2 regions of the Bacillus sp. 1A genome follow, and region 2 is predicted to be linked to the other one. Evidence: riboswitches for the same ligand, from Rfam matches in the RefSeq annotation. Region 2 holds a riboswitch; the other holds the start of a gene.
What was found. Region 2 has a riboswitch for cyclic di-AMP ahead of ACUN0F_RS24355 (APC family permease). Riboswitches for the same ligand answer to the same signal wherever they lie in the genome.
Positions count from the first base shown of each region.

Region 1 (16,297 bases), 1.0 Mb from region 2:
GAAAACAGTTTGTTGTTTTTTATATTTTTAAAAGCTAAATACATGTCTCTGCTCCTTTTAGATAAGAAGGAGATGATGCACATCCCCTTCTCCTTATCCAAATATTTATAAAGACAACTATTTAATATTTTTTACCACTGTAATCGTAAGTTACCGTTACTATCAAAAGTACCTTTGTGTGTATCTTCTTGATAGTCATTATTCTCATTGGCATAATGCTCAGAATATAGCCCCTTTGCACCAAAGGCGTTATATGCGCCATTACTAACAGTGGCATTTAATGCTCTTCCCGATTCATGTGATCCTAATTTATCCGAAGCACTTTCAATATATGAATAACTTCCTTTTGAATTAATAAAAGAAATCGCTACTGAACAGCGAGATGCGTTTTGATTCGTAGTCGTTTGAGCTCTGTAAGATAGTAAGTTACCGCTTTTGTGGCCACTTAAAGTTGGATAAAATGCACTTGTTGAGATTGATGTTGCTAATAATACTAAAGTCGTAATCGAAAAAAACTTTCCCTTCATTAACAATCACCTCGTAAATTAAATAGTTTTTTGTAGCGCTACATCGTCATAATACCTCTCAAGTAAATTCTCCTCAATAAGACACCCATATGTTTTACAAACTCTTTAAACACTTAAACATTCATACATTTTTAAAAAGTAACGGATAAGCAAGCAATACAAAAAAGACTGCGGAGAAACTCTTCCCCGCAGTCTAATACTTATTTTTGTAAAAACGACTGTAAATCTGCAAACTGTCTCTTTGCATCTTCATAGCCTTGCTCATATAGATTTTGTAGTTTTGCTGTATCTTTTTCCATACGATCTACTTGAAGCGGCACTTCTGGGCGAATAACAAATAAATTCCCGGCTTGCTCTTCTTTTTCAATGTAGTGAAGTGTTTCATTATATACTTCATAACGATTCAACATCGTGTTCACAAGGTTCGGATATTTTTTATATGCTTTCGCTGCCACCCATCCAAACTTTGACTTTTTCTTCGCGTAACCATGATTTCTCGTTAAAATAACGACTGATTTTTTAAACCCATCTTCCTGTGCTTTACGAACTGGAATTGGATCAGAAATCCCACCATCTAATAACTGCTTACCACGGTAATTTACTACAGGTGCAATGAAAGGTAATGAACTAGATGCTTGTAATAAATTTAGTGCATCATCATTCGTTCCTTCTTTTTCAAAATAAACAGACTGTCCTGTTTCACAATCTGTTGTTCCTACAAGGAAACGCTCTGGGCTATTAAAATATGTTTCAAAATCAAACGGGACATGTTTTTCTGGAATTTCATGAAAAATGAACTCCATATCAAACAATTGGCGTTTTCTCCATAAATTTTTATACGATAAATATTGTGGGTGTGATGCATAATCAATATTGACCGTTTTATTTCTATTTCTTTGTCTGGAAAGATACGACGCTGCATGACAAGCACCAGCTGATACACCAATTACATATGGAAAATATAAATCTTGTTCCATAAAGTATTCTAATATCCCGCCCGTATATACACCACGCATACCGCCGCCTTCTAATACTAACCCCGTATTTTCAAGCATGTTATTCTCTCCTCTTTATATATTGACTCTTTAATTATTCACCATGTTAAGTATCTTTCTCTATTATATATGAGTTCTTTTAGAAATTATATTCAAAAGGCTTGAAATAAAGGAGTTTTTTCTTCCAATTATATTTCCAAATGACCGGAGACATCCTTTATAAACCTTTGAATAAAATCTTGCTCTTCTTCCGTATATCCATCTAACAATAGCAGCCACTTTTCTTCAGCTTGTTTATGCAATTTATCATGAGCTTTATATATTTCATTTCCGCTTTCCGTTAAGCGAAAGAAAATTTCTTTTTGATTATCTAACATTTGCATCTTCTCAACGAATTGCTTTTGAAACAACTTTGTACAAATTTTAGAGATTGCACCCTTTGTCATTCCCATTTCTGTCGTAATAGCAGTTACATTCATCAGAGCATTTTTTCCGATACACTCGATCACATGTAGTTCAGATAAAGACATACCACTTATACCTGTCTCACGAAGAAACTTCTCATTTTGCCCTTTCAAATGTTCTTCTTTTTTATGCAAAAGTGTACGAATGTCCGAAAGTATTTCCATTTGTTTCGTTGCATGATCCAATCCGTTCGCCCCCTAAGTTTCCAAAGAAACAATTTAACTATATACCATTTTAAAATCATTTTTTCATATTTACAAGTGAGAAAAACATGTTAAAATAAATTTAGTTTCCAACGAAACTAAATTACAAGGAGGTTAACATAATGAAAAAATCCAAACTACATTTCATTTTATACGTTGTCTGTATGAGTGCCTTACTCGGTTCCTTCGCTCAAAATATTTACACACCTATCTTGCCTATGATTCAAGCTTCTTTTCACACTTCTCTTTATCTAGTAAATTTAACAGTTTCACTATTCACATTCGTTCTTGCAATTATGCAGCTCATATATGGACCTTTAATTGATACAAAAGGGAGAAAATCTATCCTTATCCCTAGTTTAATCATTAGTACAATTGGTTCAATCGGATGTGCTTTTTCGGCGAACGTTTATTTATTTCTATTTTTTAGAGCTGTTCAAGCTATAGGAATAGCGGCTATACCTGTAGTTGCAGCAACGATTATCGGTGATTTATTTGAAGGAAAAGAACGCGGAGAAGCGATGAGCCTTTATCAAATGTTACTTGCTCTCGCACCTGCAATTGGCCCTCTTATAGGTGGTTATCTCGGCAGTATAAATGGCCATTTATACGTATTTTTGTTTTTATCTACACTTGGCATTCTCTTATTAATTATAAACATTTCACTACTTCCAGAAACAAAACCCACTGTAATTAAGCAACCGCAAGCAAAAAAGAAGTACTGGTTTATCTTAAAAAATAAAACTGGATTTTCTATTACTCTTATTGGCTTCATTCAATTTTGTATTTACTTTTGCTTCCTCGTTTTTTTACCGAGTATTTTAACAAATTTATTTCACTTAACTGCAAGTGAAATTGGTCTTATATTTGTACCTATGTCCCTTTCTATTATGTTAGGAAGTTATTGCTACAAGCTTTTGCAAAAACGCCTCACAACAAAGCAAGCTTTATTCATCACTAGTTTCTTCAATATTATATGTGTCACTTTATTCTCTTTCACATATAGCATCAATATCTCATTCATCATTATCGTTACATCTTTATATGGTTTTAGTATGGGACTTTCTATGCCAACTCACACTACTTTATTAACAGAAGAATTCGTACAAGAACGCGCAACTGCTATCGGTATGTACAACTTTATTCGCTATCTCGGTATGGGAACAGGACCACTTGTAGGTGGATTTCTTTTATTTAATCAAAATTACTTTTGGATTTTCTTCCTAGGTGCAATTATGTTTCTATTCATAATCTTATATGCGATGAGAATGCTACGCTTCCCTGCCACACAAGAGGCAAAATAGAGACCTATAGATGGTCTCTATTCTAAACTCTTTGATCTGCAACGATATGAATATCAATATACTTCGTTTCTCTCATAATTTCATTTACAATTGAACCTTTTCGTATTTCTTCCCAACGTGTTCTTGCCGATTGTCCGAGTAAAATTTGTGTTACTTGTAGTCCTTTCGCGACTTCAATAATAACATCCGCTGGCTTTCTTCCTTTTGCCTCTTCTAAAACAAAACTCGCATCAAATTGATTCGTTAGCAACTTCCACTCTTCAATCGTTTGCTTTTTCCCTGCTGAAAGGGACTCTATATTTTCTCTTTCAACATTTAATACATACAATTCAGCGTTTAACCGATCCGCCATGCGCCATCCCCGTCTTATTAATTTCGCTGCTGTTGAACTGTATTGTACACAAACGAGAATTTTTTCTTTTACACCAATCGGTTCTATAACGGTTTGACTAATTTTCTCTTCCATATCATCTGCCACTTCACGAAGCGATAATTCTCTTAGTGCCCCTAAATTATTAAGTGTAAAGAAATTTTGTAAGCTTTGCTGAATTTTTTCCTCTTTATATATTTTCCCGTCTATTAATCTCTTCCTTAATACCTCCGGCGTTGCATCGACGAGCTGAATTTCATTTGCTTTTTGTAAAATAAAATCTGGAATACGTTCTCTTACTTTTACATTCGTAATTTGAGCTACAATATCGTGAACACTTTCTAAATGTTGAATATTAAATGCTGATAATACGGATATACCAGCGTCTAGCAATTCCTGTACGTCCATATAACGTTTCTTATTTTTAGATCCAGGAATATTACTATGCGCAAGTTCATCCACTACAACTACTTGCGGTGCACGTTTTATAATTCCTTCTACATCGAGTTCATAAAATACTTTCCCTTTATAATCTATTTCTTTTAAAGGAACTTTTTCTAAATCAGCAATTGCTTCTTCTGTCTCTTTTCTTCCATGCGTTTCAATTAAACCAATTACAATATCCATACCGTCTTTTTTCATCTCTCTTGCATCAAAGAGCATTTTATAACTTTTCCCTACTCCTGGAGCTGCTCCTACATATAGCTTTAACTTCCCGCGGTTTTGCTGACGAATATATTCTAAATATTCCTCTGGCGTTCGTCTTTGAAACGTCGGTTTATAGTCATCCGCATACAAAACACTCACAACCTTCCTTTCGAAACAACGCTACCTCAATCCGTTAGATTGAGGTAGCACTGTTACTATTTCAGTAGTTTCTGTAATTCTACATTTAACTTTAAAACGTTTACGCGGTTCTCTCCAAATAAGCCAAGTGCCGCACCTTCCGTTTGATCTTTAATCAACTGATTTAGTGTTTCTTTCGGAATATTCGTTAATTTAGAAATACGATCCACCTGCACAGAAGCTGCCTGCGGACTAATGTCAGGATCAAGCCCTGAACCTGAATTCGTCACTAGATCCATCGGCACTTCTGTTACCGGAACAGCCCGGTTTTGTTTCTTCCACTCTTCAATACTTTTCTCTACTCGTTTCTCTAAATCTGGATTAGACGGTGCATAGTTATTTGAACCAGATGCTTCTGCCTTATATTCAATACTAGAAACACGTCCATGAAAATAACGTGGATCTGTGAAATTTTGACCGATTAATGTAGAACCAATCACTTCATTTTTATCATTATATATTAGACTTCCATCCGCATTATCCTTCATTACCGCTTGTGCAATACCAGTTACAATAAGCGGGTATACAAGGCCGCACAACACTAAAAATGTAAAAGTAATACGGACAATCGATGATAGTATACTTTGTTTCTTCGCCATCTTTTTCCCTCTCCCTTATATGAACAAGCCGACAATTATATCAATTACTTTAATTCCAATGAACGGTACAATAACCCCGCCAAGTCCATAAATAAGTAGGTTTCGGCTAAGTAGTGCATTCGAACTCATCGGTTTATATGCGATACCTTTCATCGCTAATGGAATGAGTAATGGAATAATAACTGCATTAAATATTAATGCTGATAAAATCGCTGACAGTGGTGATGTTAGTTTCATAATGTTTAATGCTTCCATTTGCGGAATCGCAAGTGTAAACATTGCTGGAATGATTGCAAAATATTTTGCGATATCATTCGCAATACTAAACGTCGTTAACGCACCGCGCGTCATTAACAATTGCTTACCAATCCCTACAACCTCAATAATTTTTGTCGGGTTCGAATCTAAATCAATCATATTCGCTGCTTCTTTCGCAGCTGTCGTACCACTATTCATCGCTAATCCAACGTCAGCCTGCGCTAATGCCGGCGCATCATTTGTACCATCACCCGTCATCGCTACAAGTTTCCCTTTATCTTGCTCTGCTTTAATAACCGCAATTTTATCTTCTGGCTTACACTCAGCAACAAACTCATCTACCCCTGCTTCTTTTGCAATCGTTGCTGCTGTTAACGGGTTATCACCTGTACACATAACCGTTTTAATCCCCATTTGACGCAATTGCTCAAAACGCTCACGCATACCTGGCTTTACTGTATCCTTTAAATAAATTAAACCGTAAATACGATTATCCACTGCAACTACAAGTGGTGTCCCGCCCTCTTTGGAAATGGAATCTGCTTTTTGATTTACATCTTTCGGAATCGTTCCACCTTGTGACCTAACCCATTCAATTACGCTACCTACAGCACCTTTTCTCACTTTCGTTCCGTCCTGTAAATCGACACCACTCATTCTCGTTTCTGCTTTAAACGGAACAAACTCACCTTGTTCTGCAATTTCTCGATTATATGATATAGATTTCATTTTTACATATTCTATAACCGATCGACCTTCTGGTGTTTCATCTAAAACTGAACTAATCGCAGCCCATTTTCCTACTTGCTCAATCGTTTCATTTCCTACAGGAAGCAATGTATGTGCCATTCGGTTCCCGAAAGTAATCGTACCTGTTTTATCTAAAATGATTGTATTAATATCACCCGCAGCTTCTACTGCTTTACCCGACATCGCTAACACATTGAACTTTGTCACGCGGTCCATCCCGGCAATACCAATTGCTGATAATAAACCACCAATTGTCGTTGGAATTAAACAAACTAACAACGCTACAAGTACAGCTGTATCAATTTGAAACCCTAAATAGTTTGTAAAAATCGGCAACGTCACAACAACGATTAAAAAAATAAGCGTTAAACTCGTTAATACTGTATTTAAAGCAATCTCATTCGGCGTTTTTTGACGAGCAGCTCCTTCTACTAACGAAATCATTTTATCAATAAATGATTCACCAGGATTACTCGTAATGACAATTGTAATCTCATCACTTACGACCATCGTCCCGCCTGTTACAGAACAAAAATCGCCGCCCGCTTCTTTTATTACAGGAGCTGATTCCCCTGTAATCGCAGATTCATCAACAGACGCTAATCCTTTAATTACTTCCCCATCACTCGGAATCATTTCTCCTTGTTTTACAATAACAACGTCATCTTTTCTCAGATCAGTTGCTGAAACTTGAACAATGTCTCCATTTTCTTTTACAACATTTGCAAACACATCTTTCTTCGACTGTTTTAAAGAATCGGCTTGCGCTTTCCCCCGTCCTTCCGCTAACGCTTCTGCAAAGTTAGCAAATAAAACTGTAAATAATAGAATGAGAGAAACTGTTATATTAAACCATCCTGCTACACTACTAGAACGACTTGGAAGAAACGATAAAATGAACGTAATGATAAATCCAATCTCTACAACAAACATAATCGGATTTTTTATCATGACTTTCGGATTCAATTTCGCAAAGGATTGTTTTATCGCATGTTTCACGATATCACGATCCATCGTTTTCGCTTGTCTAACTTCATCTTCTACAGCATGTATTTGTGACTCATTTACTCTCTTTTCTTTTACTACTACCGGTCTCATCATTTACCCTCCATTACTTCAATGTAAGAAATTCTGCAATTGGGCCGAGTACTAACATTGGGAAGAATGTTAATGCACCGACAATTACAATTGTTCCGATGAAAATGCCGCCAAATAAACTATTATCCGTACGGAACGTTCCGACTGTTTCTGGTACTACTGTCTTTTCTTTCAATGAAGCTGCAACAGCTAGCATCGTAATTAAACTGAAATAGCGCCCTAAAAACATAACTAAGCCAGTTGTAATATTCCAAAACGGTGTATTATCCGCTAACCCTTCAAATCCGGATCCGTTATTCGCAGCTGACGATGTGTATTCATATACCACTTGCGTTAAACCGTGGAAACCAGAATGAGAAATGGCATCCGTTCCTAAACTTGTTGAAAGAGCTAATGCTGAAAACCCTAAAATAAGCAGTGGATGAAATAGTATCGTTACCGCAATTAATTTCATTTCCTTACCTTCAATTTTCTTACCTAAAAACTCTGGTGTCCGTCCAACCATCAATCCAGATATAAAGACTGCGATAATCGCATACATAACAATGTTCACAAAACCAGCTCCAACGCCGCCGTACACTGTGTTTAACATCATATTTACGAGTGGTACTAACCCGCCAATTGGTGTTAACGTATCATGCATCGTATTAACGGCTCCTGTTTCAGCAGCTGTCGTCACTGTTGCGTATAGGGAAGAAAATACTGTTCCAAATCGTACTTCTTTTCCTTCTGTACTCCCTTGTACATGTTCGATGCCCATTCCATTTAACGCTGGATTCCCATGTAATTCAGATGTAGTAATTGTTATAAATCCTAGTAAAAACACCATGAATAGTGATACGAAAAGGATACGACCTTGTTTTTTATTTCCTACGATTCGTCCGTACGTAAATGGAAGTGCTGTTGGCAATAACATCATAAGCATCATTTGTAAAATATTACTCATTTGCCCTGGATTTTCGAAAGGATGTGTAGAGTTTGCTCCGAAAAATCCACCGCCGTTATTTCCGAGTTCCTTAATGGACACGAATGATGCAACAGGCCCACGTAATATACTTTGCTTTGCCCCATCAATTGTTTGTGCTGTAACTGCCCCGTCTAACGTTTGTGGTACACCAAGTGCGACAAAGATTAGCGCTGCAACAAACGCAATAGGAAGAAATACTCTCGTTAAAGCTCTCGTAAAATCAATGAAAAAGTTACCGAGTTCCTTCCCAGCAAGCCCTCTTATAAACGCCATTACAAGTGCTAAAGTCGTTGCTGGTGCTGCAAACATTAAAAATGTAATTCCGATTAATTGTGATAAATAAGATAAACCATTTTCACCGCTATAATGCTGTAAGTTTGTATCAGCCATAAAACTAATTGCTGTATTAAAAGCAAGCGTAGGCTCCATCCCTTCAATATGCGCTGGATTTAATGGCAATACTCCTTGTAGTCTGAAAATGAAATATACGACAACAATCATAAATCCATTTAATAAAACTAATGACAATGCGTACTGTTTCCACGTTTGATTGTATTCTTTTACACCCGTAATTTTAAAAATAAGTTTTTCAAAAGGCCCGAATACTTTATCTAACTTTTTACTACCTTGAAAGGCTTTCTCTAAATAAATCCCCATTGGCTTTGCCACAAGAATAAACAACAGCATGGTAATAACAACTGCGACCCAAATCATAATGAATGATTCCCCCTAATTAAAACTTTTCTGGATTTAATAATGCATACACTAAGTACACAGTAATTGCTGCAACAATAACCGATAAGGCAACCGTCATGATTGCTTCCCTTCTTTCACAACTTTATCTGACCAACTTGCAAGACTTACCATCGATGCGACTAACACAACAAAAATCCCGATCATTACAACATCTAACATAGCTACCCCTCTTTTCTGTAAAAATTTACCATTAAATTATCAAAAAAAGAACACTAAGCTCTACTTAGTGTTCGAAATGAACAACACAAAGTAAACCTCCTCTCTAAACGCTTACGAGGTTAGCTGTCGGATTCGGGCCTAAAGAGTAGCCCTACTTTCAAAACTGAAAGATTCACCCCAAGTGACGATGCACAAAATTGGTTCCCCCGCTCCATTTCTGGAACTCAGCGATTTTAGGTTTTTTTGGAAATTTTATGAATGATTTATGAGAGTAAATATACTCCTCTATATTTAACTTGTAAAGAGTCAAATTACTTAAAATAAGAAAATATCCATCTATTTAAACGCTTACATTGAGTGTTATTAATATTATTTCATCTGTTTTCTCGTCTTTTCTTTCTTTTTCACAGAAATGATCTTTTAAATACGAAATAAAAAGAGCGAATGAGATGAAGTGCATAGCTTATTGCACTCAGCATTCGCTCTTTTTTTCACTATTTATTCTCCACGCAAAAACGCGCGCAAATTTCTCCCGCGAATATAAACTTGTGACAATTCTGCATGTAGCTGCTCATATTCGATAACATCTGTTTTTAAATATAAAGCGTCTTTCGATGGCAATATGATATAGGGCCTTGGAAAAATAGGATCAAGCACCACCAATTCTTGAACTCGCTCTACTGATACCGCCCAACGATTCGCTATATCTCCTAGTAACAACACCTTCATCTTCTTTTCACCCACCCTATTCAAAAAATAAAAAAGATATATTATCACAATTCGTAAACACGACAAATGCAGCTCCAATTGTTTCATAGAGCCTCGCTGGATATCGTTTATTCCTTGTAACAACAGTAATAGGTGCTTGAAAAGAAAAGCGAATGTGTTCTGTGAAGAAGCTAACGATTGGAAGCTCATCCCCTAGTAAAATTACCTTCTTAATACACTCACAAATACTAGTAAAATCTTGCTCCTTACTACAACTATACGTCCAATCAAATCCACAATTCCTCACTTCGGCCGCTATCTCTTCATTTGCTGTGAAAATAATTAACTCATGTTGATATGCTACTAAATCTATTAAACTATTTACCTTGCTTTCTTCCCCAACACAAATAAGTGTTAATTCCATGTACCTCATCCTCCTTAGCATAAAAGAACTCAAACATAGATTGATATTCCCCTATACTAATCAGATCGATGAAGTGATGTATCCATCATGGCACCGTCCTCTCTCAAGACGCTTACGAAGTTAGCTGTCGGATTCGGACTTTGAGAGTAGCCCTACTTTCAAAATTGAAAGATTCACCCCTAGTGACACTGCACAAATTGGTTCCTCCGCTCCATACAATTGGACTCAGCGTATTACAAAAAATGTATTCTGGCTGATATATTACTCCTGTAATTGGAAAAAGTAAACAGAAAAAAAGCCAGTTACAAAACTGACTTTCCACTTACTTATACACGCGTTTTATTCACTTTATATGCAAAATGATTCGTCGGTCCATGACCACTTCCAATATTCAATGGCTCTTCAATTGCTATACTAATAAATCGTTTTGCTTCTTGAACTGCCTCTTCAATCGAGCATCCTTTCGCAAGTCCTGCTGTAACCGCTGAAGCAAATGTACACCCGCTTCCATGCGTTTGCTTTGAAGGAATTCTTTCACTTTTAAATTCGATAAACTGCTCACCATTAAAGAGTAAATCAACTACTTCATTACCTTGATACTCTGCATGTCCGCCCTTCATAAGCACATATTTTGCACCCAATTCATGCAGTACTTTCGCAGCTTCCTTACTATCTTCAATATTATGAATCTCCATTCCAGTTAACACTTCTGCTTCAGGCACGTTCGGTGTTACAACAGTTGCTACTGGTAATAAATATTCTTTTAATGCTTGTACTGCTTCTTGTTGTAATAATGATGCACCACCCTTAGCAATCATAACAGGATCTAGTACAATATTATTCCAGCCAAATTTATTAATATGTTCTGCTACAATTTGAATAATTTCACTGCTAAATAACATTCCTAGTTTCACAGCATCTGGTGTTAAATCCGTACCAATTGAATTCAACTGTTCCGTAATACCTTCTAACGAAACTGGATATACCCCTTGAACGCCAAGCGTGTTTTGAGCAGTAATTGCCGTAATAGCCGTCATCCCATACACACCAAGCTCTTGGAATGTTTTTAAATCCGCTTGAATGCCGGCACCGCCGCCACTATCAGATCCTGCAATTGTTAAAGCTTTATTTACTTTCATCCCACTCATCCTTTTCTATCCAAAATAGCGATGATAAATTGTTTTTGCTTCGCTTATATCTTTCGTTCCATGTACGAGTACACGTCCATCTTTGAAAGCAACTAATCTCTTTTCTTCAACTGAAAATGATAATAAATATGGATTTACATTTAAATCATTTACGCGATCTTTCAGCAGCTCTTTGTATCGTTCAAAATCCATTTCTTCTTTATGAGGTGGCCTAATTTGAACTGTATTTCTTCCGCATAAAACTGCTGTTTTTGATGTGTTTTCTTTATTTAAATACGGATATAATGCATTCTCTCCGCACGAAGGACAATTGTGTTTACGAAGCTTTTGCACATTCATACATGAATATTCATTCTTCCATACATCAAACGATACAAGTCCATCTCGAAGTGACTCGTAATCTTCCACTAACAGTTTAAGAGTTTCCGTTACTTGATGAGAAACGACGAGAGATACAGCAGGTGATATAATACCCGCTGTATCACATGTCGCCCCGCCAAGCGGAATCGATTGTAATAGACAAGATAAACATGGCGTTTTACTAGGAAGAATTGTGTAAGAAAGGCCGTAACTCCCTACACATGCTCCGTAAATCCATGGAATAGAATGTTTTTGCGCTATATCATTCACAATAAAACGTGTTTCGAAATTATCAGTTGCATCAATCATTACATCTACGTTTGTAACAAGCTCTTCTAATTCCTCAGCTGTTACATCTTGAACGAGAGCCTCTACTCTTACTTCACGATTGATCTCTGCTAGACGTTTTTTTGCCGCTACAGCCTTCGGAAGATTATTTTCTACATCACTCTCTGCGTACAATTGTTGTCTTTGTAAATTACTCCAATCGACATAATCTCGGTCAACAATCGTTACTGTGCCAACACCTGCTCTTACAAACATCTCTGCATTTGCACTACCTAATGCACCTGCACCGATAATGAGTACATGCTTTTCTCTTATCTTTCGTTGCCCCTCTTCTCCAATTGGAGAAAATAATTCTTGGCGAGAATATCGATTATTCAACTACGCTCATTCCTTCTAAAGGACTGCTTGCTGTTGCACAACGTTTACGTGCAATACGCCCCGCTTCAAATCCTAATCGTCCTGCTTCAATACTTAATTTCATTGCTTGTGCCATTTTTATTGGATCTTTTGCTCCCGATACAGCCGTATTTAATAACACACCATCCGCTCCTAATTCCATCGCAAATGCCGCATCAGCCGGGCTACCGATACCAGCGTCAACGATAACTGGCACTGTCGCTTGTTCAATAATGAAACTTAAATTTAATGGATTTACAATACCAAGCCCTGAACCGATTGGTGATGCTCCTGGCATAATTGCATGCACACCTAGTTCTTGTAATTTACGTGCTAATACAACATCATCAGATGTATACGGAAGAACGATAAATCCTTCTTCTAGTAACATTTCAGATGCCTTTAACGTTTCTACTGGATCAGGTAATAACGTTCTATCATCACCAATAACTTCTACTTTGATCATATCGCAAAGCCCCGAAGCTTTTGCTAATTTTGCAATACGAACAGCTTCTTCAGCATTTTTTGCTCCAGCTGTATTCGGTAATAACTTATATTTTTTCACATCAAGTTTCTCTAATAAATTAGGCTGCTTTGCATCAAATATATCCATACGACGTACTGCGAACGTTAAAACCTCAGCCTCAGATACATCAATTGCCTTTTGCTGTACATCAAAATCAGGGAATTTCCCTGTTCCTAATAAAAGTCTAGAATGAAATGAAAATGGTCCAATGTTTAACATAATCAACCGCCTCCTACGAAAGTTACAATCTCAATTTGGTCTCCATCAAAAACAGATGTATCTGTATGATCATCTTTTTGTAAAATATCTTTATTACGCTCTACTACTACAATTCTGTTATCTAACTCTAAATGTGTAAGTAGCTCAGCCACTGTTTTTACACTCTCTGGCACTTCCATTTGATTACCATTAATTTTTAAATTCAAACTTCCATCCCCTTTCTAAACCGGTTTAGAAAGCAATGAATCTAGCAAGTGATTCTCCTGCTTTCCTTCTATTAAATCAGCCATATACTGACCAGAAACCGGGCTTAATAAAATGCCATTTCGATAATGTCCAGTACAAGCATATAAACCTTTTATTTCTTCATGCTCTCCCATATAAGGAGCTTCGTGATTTGATTGTGGCCTTAATCCTGCCCATGTGCTTTCCCACTCTGCTTCTTTTAAAGCTGGCAATATTGTATAAGCACGCTCTAATATAGAAGTAATACTTTCTGGTTGCACTGTTTTATTAAACGTATGAGGCTTCATCGTTGCTCCAATTACGTAACGTCCACCACGCTTTGGGGCAATGTAAAATCTTTCTTGGAAAATAGGCGCCTTTAAAAGTGGCTTTCTACTTCTTACCGCTACTACTTCTCCTTTAACTGGATATGTACCCCATTCGCGGTGAAAATAACCTAGTAACTTCGTGCTCCATGAACCACCCGCAATCACAACCTTCTCGCACGCGATAATACCTTCGCTTGTAACAATCCCAGTCACTTTATTATTTTCAATACGAATATCAAACACTTCTGTCTGTTCATATATATCAGCACCCGAGAATGATGCGGAATGTGCGAATGCTTTCGTAAGCTCTGGTGCAATAACATGACCGTCTTTTGGATAATATACAGCACCTATAATTGACTCAGATAGAAACGGCTCTTTCTCTCGTAAAAAGTCGCCTGTTAGAAAATAAGAATCTTCACCTGTTTTCTGCTGCCAATCCATAATGTGAAGAATTCTTTCCTTCTCATCTTCATTTTGGGCAATGCGATAAATGCCTTTCTCTTCATACCCAATATCGATGCCTGTTTTTTCACGTAAAACTTCTGCAAGTTGTGGAAATATAGCACGGCTTTCTCTAGCAAGTTCAAATAGTGGGTCATACGCATCCCATTCTGCCTGAACCCCAAGTAAACCAGCGGCTGCTTTCGAGGCTTCAGATGCAATTCTTTGCTTCTCTACAATCGCTACTTTATGTCCTCTTTCTGCTAGAAAATGTGCAACTGAGCTACCAATTACACCTCCGCCAATAATCGCTACATCATACTTCTTACACATGTTTTTCCGCCCACTTTCTTATTGATTCCTTATAAGATTTTGCTTTGCTATATGGATTACTACTACTTATAATCCCAGACATAACAGCAATACCACTGACACCGTTAGTAAGAACATCCCCTGTGTTTTCCGTGGTGATTCCTCCAATTGCTGTAATCGGTATGGATAAACACTTTGCAATGACTGAAATTTCTTCAAGCCCTCTCGCTGGCACACCTTTTTTACAATCTGTCGGAAATACATGACCATAGACGAGTGAATCCGCTCCATTCTTAAATGCATCGATTGCCTCTTCTAAGGAATGTACAGAATAACCGACATGCAAATAAGAAAACTTTTCTTTCACTGACCTTACATTTGCGCTTCGATATCCTAGCTGCACGCGCGGAATGTTTAATAAAATAGCAATATCAATTCGATCATTTATCACTATTTTCGATGCCGGAAAACCTTTCTTCAAAAGACTTTCCACACCTTCATACAATTCCTTCGTACTTTTCTCACGTTCACGAATATGCAAATAATCAATCTCACTTTCAATTTGCATCGCTACATTCACTAACTCTTCGAATGACATGTGACCATTTGAGATTACATGAAGCTCATTTTTCATATTCATTCGCCTACTTTAAAATGTTTTCGAATAATTCCTCAGCCGGAATGATTTCTTTCGTCATTCCTTTATCTTTCAGCCATTTATTTTGTTTCTCCCATGACTCTTTTGAATCCGATAAGAATGGCTCATCTTTCGTTTCCATCTTCTCTAATAAAATTTTCATACTTTCTTTTTCAACTTCTGGTACAAGCGGGAAGTTTTCTTTTTCTTGATGATTTAATAAAATATTTAATGCTTCATCCGGATTTTTCTTCATGAAATCATAGCCTTTTTTCGTACCACGTAAGAAGGCTTGCAACGCTTCTTTATCTTTTTTCAACGTTTTATCACCTGTTACAAATACAAGCTCATGATAATTCGGTACACCGTAATCGGCTGGATTAAAGTATGCTGGTTCATGACCTTCATGACGCATAACAGGTACTTCATGGTTAATGTATGCCCCTGTTACCGCATCCACTTTCTTCGTAATTAATGCCGGTACTAAATCAAAGCCAACATCGACTACTTTCACTGTATCTGGATTACCACCAGCTTCTTTTACCATCGTTTTTAAATACATCTCACTTAAAGGTGTTCCAGAATATCCAACTGTTTTCCCCTCTAAATCTTTTGGCGATTGAATGCCTGCTGATTTCAGCGATACAACATGATTTAATGGTGAACGTACGACAGCTCCAATTGATTTCACTGGAATTTGTTCATTTGCTTTTGCCATGACAACATCTGGCTGATAATATAAGCCAACCGTTACTTTTCCTGCAGCCGCTAAAGTTAATGGATCAGTCGGATTAGAAGGGAATTTTATATTCACCTTTACTCCTTCTTCTTTAAAATAGCCTTTTTCAATTGCTGCATAAATAAAGCTATGTACCGCATTTGGGTACCAATCAAGCATGACCGTTATTTCTTTTTCCTTTTTACCCTTATCTGACGCTGAATTACTAAAACATCCAGTAATCATTGCAACTAATAATGTCAACA
Region 1 covers NZ_JBQYLZ010000001.1:5,809,457-5,825,753, forward strand. The annotation lists gene ACUN0F_RS29760 (ABC transporter permease) at 1-44, opposite strand, end outside; gene ACUN0F_RS29765 (hypothetical protein) at 132-527, opposite strand; gene ACUN0F_RS29770 (patatin-like phospholipase family protein) at 728-1,582, opposite strand; gene ACUN0F_RS29775 (MarR family transcriptional regulator) at 1,711-2,172, opposite strand; gene ACUN0F_RS29780 (MFS transporter) at 2,313-3,494, shown strand; gene kdpDN (KdpD-like non-kinase potassium sensor) at 3,517-4,671, opposite strand; gene kdpC (K(+)-transporting ATPase subunit C) at 4,728-5,309, opposite strand; gene kdpB (potassium-transporting ATPase subunit KdpB) at 5,325-7,415, opposite strand; gene kdpA (potassium-transporting ATPase subunit KdpA) at 7,429-9,096, opposite strand; gene kdpF (K(+)-transporting ATPase subunit F) at 9,116-9,196, opposite strand; gene ACUN0F_RS29810 (SipW-dependent-type signal peptide-containing protein) at 9,193-9,297, opposite strand; cyclic di-AMP (ydaO/yuaA leader) riboswitch at 9,392-9,537, opposite strand; gene ACUN0F_RS29815 (hypothetical protein) at 9,796-10,026, opposite strand; gene ACUN0F_RS29820 (hypothetical protein) at 10,043-10,429, opposite strand; cyclic di-AMP (ydaO/yuaA leader) riboswitch at 10,523-10,670, opposite strand; gene thiD (bifunctional hydroxymethylpyrimidine kinase/phosphomethylpyrimidine kinase) at 10,756-11,577, opposite strand; gene ACUN0F_RS29830 (thiazole biosynthesis adenylyltransferase ThiF) at 11,584-12,603, opposite strand; gene thiG (thiazole synthase) at 12,596-13,366, opposite strand; gene thiS (sulfur carrier protein ThiS) at 13,369-13,572, opposite strand; gene thiO (glycine oxidase ThiO) at 13,588-14,697, opposite strand; gene tenI (thiazole tautomerase TenI) at 14,690-15,310, opposite strand; gene ACUN0F_RS29855 (ABC transporter substrate-binding protein) at 15,321-16,297, opposite strand, start outside.
Region 1: linked by a shared signal. The riboswitch ahead of ACUN0F_RS29810 (SipW-dependent-type signal peptide-containing protein) and the one ahead of ACUN0F_RS24355 (APC family permease) in region 2 are both predicted to bind cyclic di-AMP.

Region 2 (16,297 bases):
ATCATTTTTGAAAGAACAAGGAAAGAATTATGCATTGGAATCTAGTAATCTCATATATAACGGCCCATTTGTATTAGAAAAGTGGAAGCATGAACAAGAGTTTCAATTAAAGAAGAATGCTACATATTGGGATGAAAAGAAAGTGAAATTAGACGAAATAAACTTTCACATTGTAAAGGATACAATGACCGCTGTTAATTTGTACGAAGCTGGTAATTTGGACCGGGTGCCTATTAATTCTCAATTTGTAGACAAGTATAAAGGAAGTAAGGAATTGCATATGTCGAGCGAGCCTGCAATTGCTATGCTACGTTTTAATGAGAAAAATAATGCGTTAGCAAATAAAAAGGTGCGTCAATCTATTTCATTAGCGTTAAATAAAGAAGATTTCGTTGCTCATTTTATTAATAACGGGGCAAAGTCTGCAAGCGGACTTGTACCGGCTGGTCATATAAATGAAGAGACTGGTAAAGATTTTAGAAAAGAAAACGGAGATCTTTCTCCATATGATTTGCAAAATGCGAAAAAGATTTGGGAAGAAGCGAAAAAAGAGCTTGGAGTAGAACAAGTAAACCTCGAGTTTTTAACATTTGAACAAGATAATGCAAAACGTATGGCAGAATATATAAAGGGTGACTTAGAAAAGCATTTGCAAGGACTCGCGATCCAAATTAAACAACAGCCATTTAAGCAAAAATTACAATTAGAACAAATAGGAGATTACGATATATCTATGGGAAATTGGGGACCGGATTATAAAGACCCAATTAGTTATTTAGAACTCTTTACGACGGATAATCAAAATAACAAAATGGATTATTCTAACCGTCACTACGATGAATTAATAAAGAAAGCGAAAAGCGATCTAGTATTAGATCAGAAGAAAAGATGGGAAGCATTGCAAGAGGCCGAGCGTATTTTGTTAGAAGATGCTGCGGTTGCACCGCTTTATCAAATGGGCTCAGCTTACGTACAAAAGGGTTATGTAAAAGGAATTGAGAAGCATCAATTTGGTGGTATTTATACTTATAAGAATGCTTATATTGCTAATGAATAAATACAAAAAAACCTTACTTTTTAAAAAGTAAGGTTTTTTTTAAGAGTACATGGAATAAGGGAATGCAGTACAGATCAGCATACAAACATTTTCTTGTTGTAACTATGTTTGTTTTTAATTATAAAAAATATTAGATTATTTATTTTGTCATTGATATACTTAAAAGGTAATTGAGGTATTAAGATGAATTGATAGAGATGTTTGTGTGGAATTATTTGAGTATTATAAAAAAGAGGAGTTTAAGTGTTTGATTTGAACGGGACTTTTTCTATATGAATGAATTGGTATGTATAATACTTGGACGATATTAATTTGGGAATCTCGGGGGATTCTTTGAAGCTAGAAAAAGTAGAGTCAAATTTCATGTACTATTAGGTCCTGGTGTAGGTTTATGGGGATTTGGTTTAAGGAATAAAGGGGATAATTAGTATGAATAAGAAAGTAAAAAGATTTAAATATTTTATGGTTGTATTAGCCGGTATTGCAATTTTTGGTACAATCTTACCTAATGCATTAGATTCAAATGAAACATTAGCAGGTAAAATTTCAATTGTAGTTTTTGGTACAATGGGAGCTTGTTTACTATTCTCTATTATGTATTTGATTGTAAAAAAAGCTATTTTAAGAGGTGGGAAATAAGATGGTACAAAATTTAGAGTTAGAATTTTAATTCATGTACATAAAAAAGGAGAATTTTTATGAAATTACTACGTTTATTTATGGTTCTCACTCTTGTTGTATTGTTAAGTGCATGCAATACAGCAACACAAGTCACAAAGGTTCAAAAAAATGGCGAAACGACTTTGAAAATTGGTTCGTTGCAAGGGTATTACGATGTACAAACGGTTAAAGCTGAAAAAGGAAATGTGGAAATTCCTTATGAAGCAGCTGTTGAAGAAGGTGCAATTTTATTACAAGTTACAAAAGATGATAAGGTAATTTATGAAGAAGAAATCACTTCTCAAAAAGAAGGTTTGCTTTCTTTTGAAGCTCCAAAATCCGGATCATATGATTTAATTGTACGCGTGAAAGGTGAAAAAGAGAAAGCAAAAGAAATTCAAATACATACTAAGCTATGAAAAAACGGCAAGTGGAGTGCACCCGCTTGCCGTTTCCATTTTCGGTTGATTCTATCACAACATATGTTTATCAATGTAAGAAGTGATCCGCTGAGTCCTACTGTTTATTCCGCCGAAATTCCTGATGAAGTTACAATAAGAGATGAACAAAAGAATGTGTTACAAACCCGATAATTCTTTTTTACAAGAGCAAAAGACTGGGTTTGAAGCGTTTGTATTTGAAAGAGTTCTAGATGGTAAAGGGGGACATAGGGTGATGATCTTTTTAGAGAAGGTGTCTCAGACTTTACTACAGATATTGATTATATATGGGGGTAAATAAGTTGAAAAACATTGAGATTCTAAATAAATACATTAAAGGGTTTTCCGATACTCTCCCTACGTGGTTAAAGTATTTAATCGAGGCAGAGGAGATACATCAAAACTATGAGAATGTACAAGTACTTGGAACATTAAAAACAGATGCGGTGTTGTACTATGTGCACCGTACGCTACAAGTGTTAGATGGACTGCCTTTAGATGAAGAAGCGTATCGTATTATTGAAAAGGTACTAACGTATAGTGAGCTTGCAAAGGTAGGATCTTTAAAACAGCGGGAGCAATGGAAGAAAAACGGGATTAATCTATTCGTACATAACGAGGGTTCTGCTGATATCTTTAGTGATATTCAGTTTATTGAACGTGTAGAGACAAACTTAAACTCTACTGAGTATTTGTTTATTCGAGATTTAATTAGAACACATGGATTAATCGGGCAGTATATACGCGGGGAGGCTCGTTTGGACTCTCATGTTGATTTAATTAACACATATAAAGAAGAATACGGAGACGTTAGGTTAAAGGAGATTCTATACTATCTTAACCAATGCATTATTGAAGGCGTATCAAAAGCTTTGTGGAGTGAAGTGAAGAACGATGTGAAGATTACAATTGATGGCCTGTTTGATGGTTATATGGAGCCATTTACTTCTCGCATACATAGACTCACGCCAAAACATAAGGAGTCAGTATTTGAAAAAGATATAATTATGGGGAGCGAGAAGAGAGACGTTCAAACATTTTTATCTGATAAGGATTTGTGGTATGTAGAACCGTCTATGCATGCTCTTAGCTTTGAGGATATTTGGACAGTTTTTGTTATGTTAAAGAACGAGATAGGCTCTAGAAAAGTTCAGCATATACATTTCGAAAAATTGATGCAACAGTTGCACTATGATTTCAAAGGTGAGAAAAAGGACAACGTGTATCGTAAGCGGGTTATTGAGAAGTATCTACGAGAGTATCGTGAGAACGAGAAGCCGAATGAAACGCATGTTTCTTTTAAGGTTAAAGTCGATGAAGATATGAAGACTGCGTATGTATCGTTTCAGTTTTCTGCTGTAGGTGAGGCGTTAATTACCTTCTGTGTAGAGGCAGAAAAGATAGATATGATGCATGCTCGGGCAAATGTGCTGCTTTTTGATTTCTTCGGGTTACGTAAGGATGCATATGATAGATTCCATAATGAAGAAGTGTATCTGGAACATATGAATAGCTCAGCTGATGATAAACGAATTATTCTTGATTATATAAAGGGAGATACGATTGTAGATGTCGGAGCCGGTGGTGGTGTCATGTTAGACATGATCGAAGAAGAGACAGAGGACAAACGAATCTACGGTATAGATATTTCCGAAAACGTGATTGATACGTTGAAAAAGAAGAAGCAGAACGAGGGGCGTTCTTGGGACGTCATTAAAGGGGATGCAATCAATTTAAGCAGCTCATTTGGAAAAGAATCGGTTGATACGATTGTATATTCTTCTATCCTTCATGAGCTGTTCTCTTATATAGAGTATGAAGGTAAGAAATTCAATCATGAAGTAATTAAAAAAGGGCTGCAGAGTGCCTATGAGGTGTTAAAGCCAGGAGGCCGTATTATCATTCGTGATGGCATCATGACCGAAGATAAAACGTTAATACGGTTGATTCGTTTTAAAGATGCAGGCGGAATGAAGTTCTTAGAGCAGTATGTCCGTGAATTCAAGGGACGTATAATCAAGTATGAGGTACTTGCAGACGATACAGTCAAAATGCCTGTTAATGATGCAATGGAGTTCTTATATACGTATACATGGGGCGAGGATTCCTTCGTTCACGAGGTGCAAGAGCAGTTTGGAATATTTACGCTAAACGAATATAAGGATTTCGTAAAGGGTATCTTTGGAGATAAAATAAACATCGTTCAAGCTATGAACTATTTACAGGGTGGATATACACAACATCTTAGCGAGAAAATCGAGTTTAAAGATGAGTCTGGGAATGTTGTTGCGCTACCGGATAGTACATTCTTTATGGTTTTAGAAAAGAGGTAATGATGTTGAAAACTTTTAAAAAGTTTAGTTTGTGAGTTTCGATATGTTTGTGGGGGATCTCGTTCTAGAGCATATGCAATAACGGGAGATTACATGGAATATACATTCCAAAAGCATTGCGAAAACAGAAAAAGAACGTAAAAAAGGGATATGAGTAAGAATATGCTCATGCCCCTTTTTAAAATTATATAATTTATTGTACTTCGCATCAGTCGTATGATGATCTAAGAAATGAATAACGCTCGGTTTCCCATCTTTCGTTAAAGATGCACTATCCTGATTTATTATGCTGAAACGAGTTTTTACGCATAATTTCTATTAAACCGATTTTAATAAAGAATAAAAATTCGTGTCATAAGGGATATCATCTTGATACATATAATTTTTTAGAACGCCTTCTTTTTCAAATCCTAATTTTAATAGCAATTTATTGGAAGCTTCATTTTCAAGAAATACAATTGCTCCGATCCGTTTTAAATGAAGTGTGTGGAAACCGTATGATATAACTTCAGAAACAGCCTCCGTCGCATATCCATTTCCCCAGTGTTCAGGGAGAAAGGCATAACTTATATTGGCTCGTTTATGCTCAGAAGACCAATCATGAAACCCGATTGTTCCAACGAGCTCTTTTTTGTCTTTTAATTCGATTCCCCATTTTATGCCGCTTCTTGCATTGTAACTCAGTTTAAAGTTATGAATAATTTGTTTCACTTGATCAATATCTTGTAACGGTTTTTGGCCATAATAGCGCAGTACATCAGTATTAGAAAAGCATTGTAGTATACCCGGTGCATCTTCTTCGGTAAGTTCTCGTAAAATGAGTCGGTCGGTTTTTAATATAGGAAACATACTTTCACTCCATTTCTTCTGAAACTAGAATGTATTGTTATTATATAATCTAGTCTGAAAATAAAGATTATTCAAGAGGGAAGTATGGTTTTAATTTGTGATAAAATGGATTGTGGAATATATTTCAAAAAGAGGTATGTATATGGAGAAAAACTCAATTTTAATTGTAGATGATGATCAAGATATTGTTCAATTTGTGAACGTGAATTTAATGCAAGAAGGTTTTAAAGTCTTTAGTGCTCATAACGGAGAAGAGGCTTTAGAAATAATAAATAATAACAGTATTCAACTTGCAATTCTGGATATTATGATGCCAAAAATGGATGGGATAGAATTGTGCAGAAGGATTAGAGAGAAACATAGTTTACCAATTATGTTCTTAAGCGCAAAATCATCGGATGTAGATAAAGTAATTGGATTTAGTACTGGCGCAGATGATTATATTGTGAAACCGTTTAGTACAATTGAATTTATAGCGAGAGTGAAGGCTCAATTAAGAAGGTATACATATTTCAATCAAAATACTGTCCAAGTAATAGAAAAGAAAATAAACATTAGGGGTTTAGAAATAGATGAAGTGTCTAGAACAGTAATGTTATATGGAGAAACAATCAATCTTACGAAAACTGAATATGATATTTTGTACTTAATGGCAGCTGCAAAGAATCGTGTGTTCACTATTGAAGAAATATATGAAAGCGTTTGGAAAGAAAGAGCCTATGAAAGTAATAATACAGTAATGGTTCATATCGCAAGATTAAGAAATAAAATTGAAGAGAATCCAAAAGAACCGAAGTTTATACAGAATGTTTGGGGAGTCGGATATAAAATTGAAGATTAAATCATTACAAGGCATTAGAGCTAAGTTTTTTATCGCATTCATATGTAGCATTTTGTTAGCAACTGTAAGTATAATAACGTTTCAAATATTAATTGGAAATATATATAGTCATGTTACTGCATTAGAGGAAAAATATTCATTTTTATATTTTATAGTTTTTTTAATTTTTACTACAACATACTTTGCATTCATGACAAAAACAATGATGAAAAGATTATCTGAAATTAACAAGAGTGTGAAGGAAATAAGTAGTGGTAATTTTGAAATACTTATACCTATTTCAAAAAATGACGAGATTGGTGAATTAGCAGCGAATGTTAATAGAATGGCGAAAAGTTTAAAAGAGTCAATCGAAAATGAAAAAAAATCGCAGGAAATGAAAACTGAAATGATTAGTAATATTTCTCATGACTTACGAACACCTGTAACATCTCTAATCGGTTACGCGGACCTGTTAGGAAATCAGCTTCATTCAAATAGAGAAGAATGTGAACAGTATGTAAGTATATTAAAGCGAAAAAGTTATGAATTAAAAAATCAAGTAGATGATTTATTAGAATATTGTCAAATAAATTATAGAGAAATCGAATTACATAAAAGTGTAGTAAATATGAAAGCGTTCATTGAACAAATCATGATTGATTTTGTACCACTACTAGATGATGCCGATATGAGCTTTCGTATTAACGGTGATAAGGAGTTACATGTGGAAATAGATGTAGCGGTTATGGTGAGGCTATTCGAAAATGTAATTAGTAATAGTATTATGTACGGGAAAGACGGAAAGGATATTTTAATTCAAGTTTCTAAAAGAGACATGAATGCTGAAATAGAAATTAAAAATTTTGGACAATGTATTCCGGATGAGAACCTTCCTTACGTTTTTGAGAAGTTTTATCGCGGTGAAAAATCACGTAGCTCTCATACGGGTGGAAAAGGAATGGGACTTGCAATTGCAAGAAGTATAGCAGAGCTTCATAAAGGGGATATCACTGTGCGCAGTAACGAGAAAGAAACTGTTTTCACCATCGTCTTACCGCATTATAAAGAATTGTAAGGAAGTCGTAAGTATTTCTTTTGTATGTCGTAATTTTCACTTCGTATTATGTAGAACAAAGATATGAGAGTGGGGATACAACATGTGGAGGAAATATGTATTAATAATTTTAGTTGCGTTTTTAATTATAAGTTGGAGTGTAGTTTATTTAGCTAAAGGTGTTATATCAGTCACTGCTTGGTGGAGTATACAAGCCTTTAGCATAGTATCACTCTTTATTTTGATAGGATCAGTATTACTATTTGTGTGGAAAGGTATTTTCAGAAAGCAAATAGATAAAGCGCTACTCTTCATCGTTCTTTTCTCTATAATTGGAGCTTGGCCTTTAGGATGGTTTGCTAACATAGGGGGACTTGCTTACCCAGCAGATGTACATTCTATGAATCCTAAAGCAGTAGTTCGCTTTCCTTTGAATGAACGAGCACTAGTGGGCTGGGGTGGTGATCGGTTAGAAACGAACTATCATGTTATAAAACCAAATGAACGATGGGCATATGATATTCTTATTCCGCCTGCTGAAGTGAAAAGTAGTAAGTTAGAGGATTATGGAATATATGGAGCGAAAGTAATGGCACCAGCTTCTGGAACAGTTGTATCAATCAATAACGATGAAAAAGATGTAGTTCCAGGATCGGATAATTTTGAGTCAATGGCGGGGAATCATATTTATTTGCGACTAGATGAATCAGGGACATTTTTGATTCTTGCCCATTTAAAAAAAGGATCGATTAAAGTGAGGGAAGGCCAACATGTAAATGAAGGAAAGGTACTTGCTCAAGTTGGTAACTCAGGAAGTTCAAGTGAGCCGCATTTACATATTCATCATCAAAGGCAGGATCCATCCAAGGTGAGCATATTTCTTTCGGAAGGATTACCACTTTACTTTCGAACTGAAAAAGGTACGATAATGCCAGAAAGAGGTACATACATAAGTGGTAATGAAAAAAGGTATTCCAGTTTTATTGGAATACCTTTTCTCATTACCCTACAAATGTTTGATACAGTAAGAAAATATTTAAAATGATAACAAGTACAGCGATGATCCAAGCGATAAAGGTTGTTATGCGGTGATTAACGAGCGCACCCATAATTTTTTTATTGCTTGTAAACATAATAAGTGGCACTAATGCAAAAGCAATACCGAATGATAAGACGACTTGGCTCATGATTAGAGCGTAAGTTGGATTTACACCTAAAGCGATAATAACTAATGGTGGAATCATTGTAATAAAGCGGCGTAAGTATAACGGAATATGCATTCGAATGAAACCTTGCATAATAATGTCACCTGACATTGTACCGACAGAAGAGCTAGATAGTCCTGCTGATAAGAGCCCAATTCCAAATAAAGCAGCCGATACTGGACCGACTAAAGTACTGAACTGGTTAAAAGCAACATCAAGATCTTCAACATGCAAGCCATTTTTAAAGAATAGTGCAGCAGCAACAATTAACATACTCGCATTAATTGCTCCAGCGATAACCATTGCAATAATGATATCAATAAATTCGAAACGGAAAATCTTTTTCTTTTGTTCGTCAGTTGTTCCAACCACGCGGCGTTGTGTCAATGCAGAATGTAAATAGATTGCATGTGGCATTACTGTCGCACCTAATATCCCTGCTGCAAGTAATATACTGTCTACACCTTGGAATTTTGGAATAAATAGTCCTGAAAGAAGGGGACTTAATTCTGGTTTTGCATAAAAAACTTGAATCCCAAATGCTATTACTACGATAAAAATCATCCCTGTAATAATAGCTTCTAGTGGGCGAAATCCTCTGCGTTGAAACTCAAGAATAATAAATGATCCGACTGCTGTAATTAAAGCAGCTGGTAACATCGGAATTCCAAATAATAAATACAATCCGAGTGCTGCCCCGATAAATTCCGCTAAATCTGTAGCCATAATAACGAGTTCACCTTGTATCCATAAGCCGATAGACACAGGTTTTGGAAAGTGTTCGCGAGCAATTTCAGGTAAATTATTTCCCGTAGCAATTCCTAATTTAGCTGATAAAGTTTGAATTAATACTGCCATTAAGTTAGAGGCGAATATAACCCATAATAGTAAATATCCATATTGTGAACCAGCTGCGATATTTGTAGCAAAGTTACCAGGGTCAATATAAGCTACGGATGCGATAAAAGCGGGTCCTAAAAACGGTAACAGTCTTTTCCAGCCTTTCGTTTCTCCACTTAAAGCTAAGTGTGCTGATTGAACAGTTGTACTTTGAGAAGGGACTTGTTCATCTTTTGATATATCTTTATTCATAGTAGTTTTCCCCTTTGAAATGTTAACTTGATGAAATTATTGTAAGTATTCTTATTGTTTATTTCAATACATTTAAATGTATTAGATGATATTTTTATTTGAACACAAATGTTTCCTTAGTGCAAATTATATGCCTTGCTACAATAGATGGTGTCGTGTTATAAAAAAATGGGAGTTTATGGTGTGATCACATGGGGAAACATAATGAATTAAAGGACTAATTTTGAAATTTATGTGAACATAGAGCCTATATTACAGCATATTAATTGATGGAAATGAAATTGTATGATATATAATATATTGGGATTACAACATAACCATAGTGTTTTGTGATGTAATCTTGTTTTTATTTTCGTTAACTTATAGAAAAAATTGTAAATAGAAGAAAATAGGCTAAGTACAATTTAGTATGTATTTTCTTATTATATATGTTTTGATATGAACGTTAACTTATACATGATTTTAAAATTTAGATAGGTGGTAGAAATAAATTGGCAACTACAAAACCATATAGAGTATTACTATATTACATGTACACAACAATTGAAAATCCAGAAGAATTTGCTGAACAGCATTTAGAATTTTGTAAATCACTTGAGTTAAAAGGAAGAATTCTTGTAGCGACAGAAGGAATTAATGGAACTTGTTCTGGAACTGTTGAGCAAACAGAGAAATACATGGAAGCAATGAACAATGATCCACGTTTTGCTGGAATCGTTTTTAAAATTGATGAGGCAGATGAACATGCATTTAAGAAAATGCACGTACGCCCTCGTCCAGAGTTAGTTACACTTCGTCTAGAAGACGACATTAATCCGAAAGAAATAACTGGTAAATATTTAGAGCCAACAGAATTCTATGAGGCAATGAAACAAGAAGATACAGTTATCATTGATGCACGAAATGATTATGAGTTTGATCTAGGTCACTTTAAAGGTGCGATTAAACCGGATATTGAATCATTCCGTGAGTTGCCAGATTGGATTAGAGAAAACAAAGAAACACTTGAAGGTAAAAAGATTTTAACATACTGTACAGGCGGAATTCGTTGTGAGAAGTTTTCTGGTTGGTTAATTCGTGAAGGTTACGAAGATGTAGGTCAGCTTCACGGCGGTATTGTAACGTATGGAAAAGACCCAGAAGTACAAGGTGAGCTTTGGGATGGACAATGTTACGTGTTCGATGAGCGTATCTCTGTACCAGTAAACCAAAAAGAGCATGTTATCGTTGGTAAAGACCACTTTACAGGTGAACCTTGTGAGCGCTATGTAAACTGTGCAAATCCAGAATGTAATAAGAAAATTTTATGTTCTGAAGAAAACGAAGCGAAACATTTACGTGCATGTTCTCATGAATGTCGTGTACACCCACGTAATCGTTATATCGTTCAACACGAATTAACTGAAGAGCAAGTAGCTGCTGCATTAGAGAAAATCCAAGCAGGGAAGTAAGCTAAATTATTGTAATAAAAAAGTACTCCAAATATTATTTTGGAGTACTTTTTTTACTATGTGTTTTTTATCAGTTTTTGTCGGTAAGTCGATATATCTTAAAAATCGCTGATAAAAATTTCATTCACTGAAATGCTCTACGTATTTGTAATTTGAAAATCACCCTTTTTAATGTTTATCATCTTTCTCTTTAACAGCAGAAAGCACAGTTTGTTTTACCCATGCTTTTCTTCGTTTATGTTGTAGACTCCATTGGTATAAACTTTGCGCACCTAAAATAAGTGAAATGACGATACCGCTAATTGCTATTAAAAGTGCGAAAAATTCAAGTGGAGACGATATTTTGTTTGAATCGGTGTTTCTTAAAAGATCGATCATAGTAAACCCTAACATTTGGCCTACTACAGAGTAGAGCGTTAAAATTAATAGTAAAAGGCTATCTTTTTTAGAAGCGACATTTTCTTGGTATTTAAACAAACTGTCAAGATTTTGTTTTGCATTCGAGTATAGTACTTCAATGTTAAATAGATTTCTTAAGCGGAAGAAAATATCTTCACTCTGTGATTGGGATACTAGTTCTAAAGAAAAGTAATTTGCTGTAAATGAATTGATTGAATAAATTAATTGCTCTATTTCATTTGTATCTTGTTCAATGTTTAGTTCAGCATAAGCGTTCGCCATCTTTAATAAAACAACTTTATGAAATAAGTTTAATAATAAAGCGTAATAAAATTCCCCGTACATTTGACTAGCAAGTTTAGCGATTGCTTGCTCACCTTCATTTGTTATACATGTAAAAATATGTTCTTCCATAACAAAGTAGCGATTAGGAGCCCATCTTTGATAAGAATGTTTTATTAAATAATCTTGAATATAAGGAACATTATTTGCGCTAATATACGGCTTACCATCGTCTGTTAATCCGGAAAGGCTGGAAGTACGATAAACATCCACTTCATTCAGGTCCATATCTTCTTTTATAGATAATAACGTTTGTACATACATTCTTTGGTCTTCAAAGAAAGGAAAGGTTTGAAAGTAAGAGCTCCGCAATCTCTTTTTCTCAAAGAAGTCTGTTACACCGTGAAATAAATCACCGAATATAAGTTTTTCCACTTGTGAGTATTGTTTTCCGTTACATTCAATACAAATAGTCTCGTTTGTATCATTTTTAGTTTCAAGTACACGGAAGCGGGCGGCGAATTCGATTGCTTCTGATAATGTCATGTTTGAAGCGGTTTCTATTTCTGTCCGAATTGTTAAGAAGCCAAGCTCATAAGGGCAAAGTGTTACATCAATAGAATGAATCTTGAAGGGAATGGAAATAAGATTTGTTGTTAAATGTCCAGTTAAGTTAAGGTCTTTAGAATAGCGTTGTAATCCTTTTTGATGCTCTGAGTGAGGAAATAGAATTTTATTTGTAAATGAAAGATAGTATGCTTCCATATTTTGATGTGAAACTTGAAACTTTCCGTAGTATGTATTTTCATTTTCAAGATGATCGAGTCTAAAAGGGCGGAAATCATTTTTCTGTAAGAAAGGGAACATATTTTGTTCATATCCAGTTTTAAAAGAAAACGGGAATATAAATTGAAATATAGCTGTTGCTACATCTTTTTCCTCGATTGTTTGTATTGCCTCCATTTACATTGTTTCCTTTCCATATATGCTATAAAAACAACATGCCCAAATTCATTTGAAAATAACCACTGTTTTATCCTTGATTAAGAATGAAAATTCAGCTTATTTAGTAGGGGACATGTATAATGTTATGTATACTACACGTTATAAAATTGTATTTTGAAAAGGGGGATGTTGTATGCGTATTTTAGTATTAGGAGCTGGTGGCGTCGGAGGCTTTTTTGGAGGCCGATTAGTCGAAAAAGGAGAAGATGTTACGTTTCTTGTCCGCAGTAAAAGAAAACAGCAATTAGAGGAAAAGGGACTTGTTATTCGTAGTGTTAATGGGGATTTTTCCTTCCAACCGAAATTAATAACGAAAGAAGATCGAACTTCTCCATTTGACGTTATTTTATTTTCAACAAAAGCGTATCACTTAAACGAGGCGATTCAAGATTTGAAGCCGTTTGTAGGTGAAAATACTGTCATCATTCCATTGTTAAATGGTATCGCTCATTTATCACTATTACAAAAGGAATTCGGCGTGGAAAAAGTAATTGGCGGTTTATGCTTTATCGAGACGACGTTAAACGATCAAGGAGAGATTGTACAAACGAGTGTTGCCAACAGACTTGTCTTTGGAGAAATGAAGCTTCAAGATTCAGAGAGAATAAAGCATATTGCTAAAGCATTTGCAGGTACGAAATCTAGTTTTGTTTTAAGTGAAAATATTATGCAAGATATGTGGCATAAATATTTATTTATTACTGTAATGTCGGGTGTGACGACATTAATGCGTGCACCGATAGGACCGATTCGCGAAAGCGAAGGTGGACACGATTTTATCCAAAACTTATTTGAAGAATGTGTGCAAATCATGAGATCTATGAAAGCTCCAGTTAAGGATGGGATTGCCCAAGAACATATGAAAACAATTGATAAAATTTCGTATGATATGAAGTCATCGATGCAGCGTGATATGGAAAAAGGTTCGTTCATTGAAGGCGAGCACTTACAAGGATACTTACTAGATGTAGCGAAACAATTTTCTATAGAAGCACCATTATTAGGGGTAGTATATCAAAATTTGAAAGTGTATGAAGAAATGACCTTTAACAGATCAGCAATACAATTGGATGTATGAAAAAATAAAAAAGAAAGCAATATATAAGTATATTGCTTTCTTTTTTATGACAAATTATTTATTTCTTTTCGTTCTATCTGTCAAATTTATTTCCTGTTCACGTTTACCGTATAATTGATTAATTTCATTTGCTAATGCATCTAAATAGGAATCGGAAAAAATAGGCTTCTTTTCTTTAGACATATGAGTCTCCTTTATTGATTTTTTAGTATTCATTATGTATATTTACTAGCGGATTATGCGCAATCATTTAAATTTTTTCTTTTTCAAAATTTTTGTTTACATTTTGAAAATAAAGGAGTATTATAATCCACAGTTTCAATTTTCTAAATCGCTGAAACCGCATGGTGCGGGGGACCCGTTCTTATGGATTAGTACTTAATCCAATGGGGTGAATCCTTGAAAAAGGTAGGGCTACTCATAGGCCCGAATCCGACAGCTAACCTCGTAAGCGTTATATTGAGAAGGAAGGTGGAGCTTGTGCGACAAAAAAAATAATGTCTACAAGTCTATTTCGTTATGGCTTGTAGACATTTTTTGTTTTCTGAAGAAATCGTTTACCCGCTGTAACTAGCAGAAAAGTTCGTACAAAATTATTGGAGAGTGGACAGCAGTGGTTTCATCAATCAAAAGGTTTTTAATTGGAAGGCCGTTAAAATCAACTGAGTTAGGAGAGCAAAAGCTTAATAAAACGAAGGCGTTAGCTATTTTATCTTCTGACGCATTGTCATCGGTTGCATACGGACCAGAACAAATATTAATCGCACTAGCAGGCCTAGGAGCAGTAGCTTATTGGTATTCTATTCCTATCGCTGTTGGGGTATTAGTATTATTGACAGCCCTTATTTTATCTTATCGACAAATTATTTTTGCTTATCCGCACGGCGGTGGCGCATACGTAGTATCAAAAGAAAATTTAGGGATGAATCCAGGGCTAATAGCTGGAGGATCTTTATTAGTCGATTATATTTTAACTGTTGCAGTAAGTGTATCAGCAGGTACAGATGCGCTTACATCAGCTTTCCCTAGTTTACATGCACATAATGTAATCATTGCGATTATATTTGTTATATTGATTACTATTTTAAATTTAAGAGGGGTAACGGAATCAGCTTCCGTTTTAGCATATCCTGTTTATTTATTCGTTTTAGCACTATTTATATTAATTGGTGTAGGTATTTATAATATTATAACTGGTCAAGTTTCACCGACATTACATTCACCGATTGGAACACCAGTTGCAGGAATTAGTTTGTTTTTACTGTTACGAGCATTTGCTTCAGGAAGCTCTGCTTTAACGGGTGTTGAGGCAATATCTAACGCAATTCCAAACTTTAAGGATCCTGCACCTAACAATGCAGCGAAAACATTGCTCGCAATGGGTGCATTACTTGCAGTTTTATTTTCAGGAATTGTTTTCTTAGCTTATTATTACGGAATTACTCCAAGTAAAGAAGTAACAGTTGTTTCACAAATTGCTGAACAAACTTTTGGGCGTAATTTCATGTACTATTTTATACAGGGTACAACTGCTTTAATATTAATTCTTGCTGCTAACACAGGGTATTCTGCATTCCCGCTATTAGCAGTTAACCTTGCAAAAGACAAATTCATACCGAGAATGTTTACGATTAGAGGAGACCGCCTAGGTTACTCAAACGGTATTATTATACTTGGAATTGCTTCGATTATTTTAATTGTAGCTTTCCAAGGGCAAACAGAACATTTAATTCCGTTATATGCAGTAGGTGTATTTATTCCGTTTACACTCTCTCAAACGGGGATGGTATTAAAATGGCTTCGTGAAAAACCTGAAGGATGGGCTTTGAGATTAACGGTCAATTTAATTGGTGCAGTCATTAGTTTTATTGTAATGAGTATGTTCTTTTTAACTAAGTTCGCACAAGTTTGGTCAATCCTTATTTTCTTACCTGCCATCATCTTCTTGTTCCATAGAATTAAGAAGCATTACGATGCAGTGGGTGATCAATTAAGTTTAAAAACTTGTGAGCCACTTGTTCCAATTGAGGGAAATGTAATTGTTGTTCCTGTAGCTGGTATGACGCATGTAGTAGAAAATTCATTGAACTATGCGAAGGCTCTTTCGGCAGATCAAGTTATTGCTGTATATGTTGCTTTTGACAGAGAAGAGGAAAAGAAATTTGAAGAGAAATGGAAGAAGTGGCAACCTGAAGTAAGGCTTGTTACCTTACATTCTCATTATAGAAGTATTATTCAGCCACTAACAAAGTTTATTGATACAGTACAATATAAAGCGAGTGAGTCAAATTACCGAGTTACTGTAGTTATACCACAGTTCATTCCGAAAAAAGGTTGGCATAACATTCTTCATAATCAGTCTAGTTTACTCATTCGTGCGTATTTACTCTATAAAAGAAATGTTGTTATTACGACAGTTCCATATCATTTGAAAAAGTAAGAAGATTTTTTAAGGATAGCTTTACGAAAGTAAAGCTATCCTTTTTGTGTATACACTATGCATAATTGCATATGGGTCTAAAAAATATATCAATATAATTTTTGTATCTATGAACAAGTAGAGGTTTTT
Region 2 covers NZ_JBQYLZ010000001.1:4,769,298-4,785,594, reverse strand. The annotation lists gene ACUN0F_RS24425 (peptide ABC transporter substrate-binding protein) at 1-1,057, shown strand, start outside; gene ACUN0F_RS24420 (hypothetical protein) at 1,487-1,696, shown strand; gene ACUN0F_RS24415 (BA_1872 family lipoprotein) at 1,756-2,136, shown strand; gene ACUN0F_RS24410 (class I SAM-dependent methyltransferase) at 2,445-4,490, shown strand; partial or broken gene ACUN0F_RS24405 (radical SAM/SPASM domain-containing protein) at 4,518-4,648, shown strand; gene ACUN0F_RS24400 (GNAT family N-acetyltransferase) at 4,809-5,339, opposite strand; gene ACUN0F_RS24395 (response regulator transcription factor) at 5,482-6,180, shown strand; gene ACUN0F_RS24390 (sensor histidine kinase) at 6,170-7,237, shown strand; gene ACUN0F_RS24385 (M23 family metallopeptidase) at 7,320-8,261, shown strand; gene ACUN0F_RS24380 (Nramp family divalent metal transporter) at 8,218-9,513, opposite strand; gene trhO (oxygen-dependent tRNA uridine(34) hydroxylase TrhO) at 10,005-10,964, shown strand; gene ACUN0F_RS24370 (hypothetical protein) at 11,133-12,608, opposite strand; gene panE (2-dehydropantoate 2-reductase) at 12,784-13,728, shown strand; gene ACUN0F_RS24360 (hypothetical protein) at 13,783-13,911, opposite strand; cyclic di-AMP (ydaO/yuaA leader) riboswitch at 14,051-14,197, shown strand; gene ACUN0F_RS24355 (APC family permease) at 14,342-16,168, shown strand.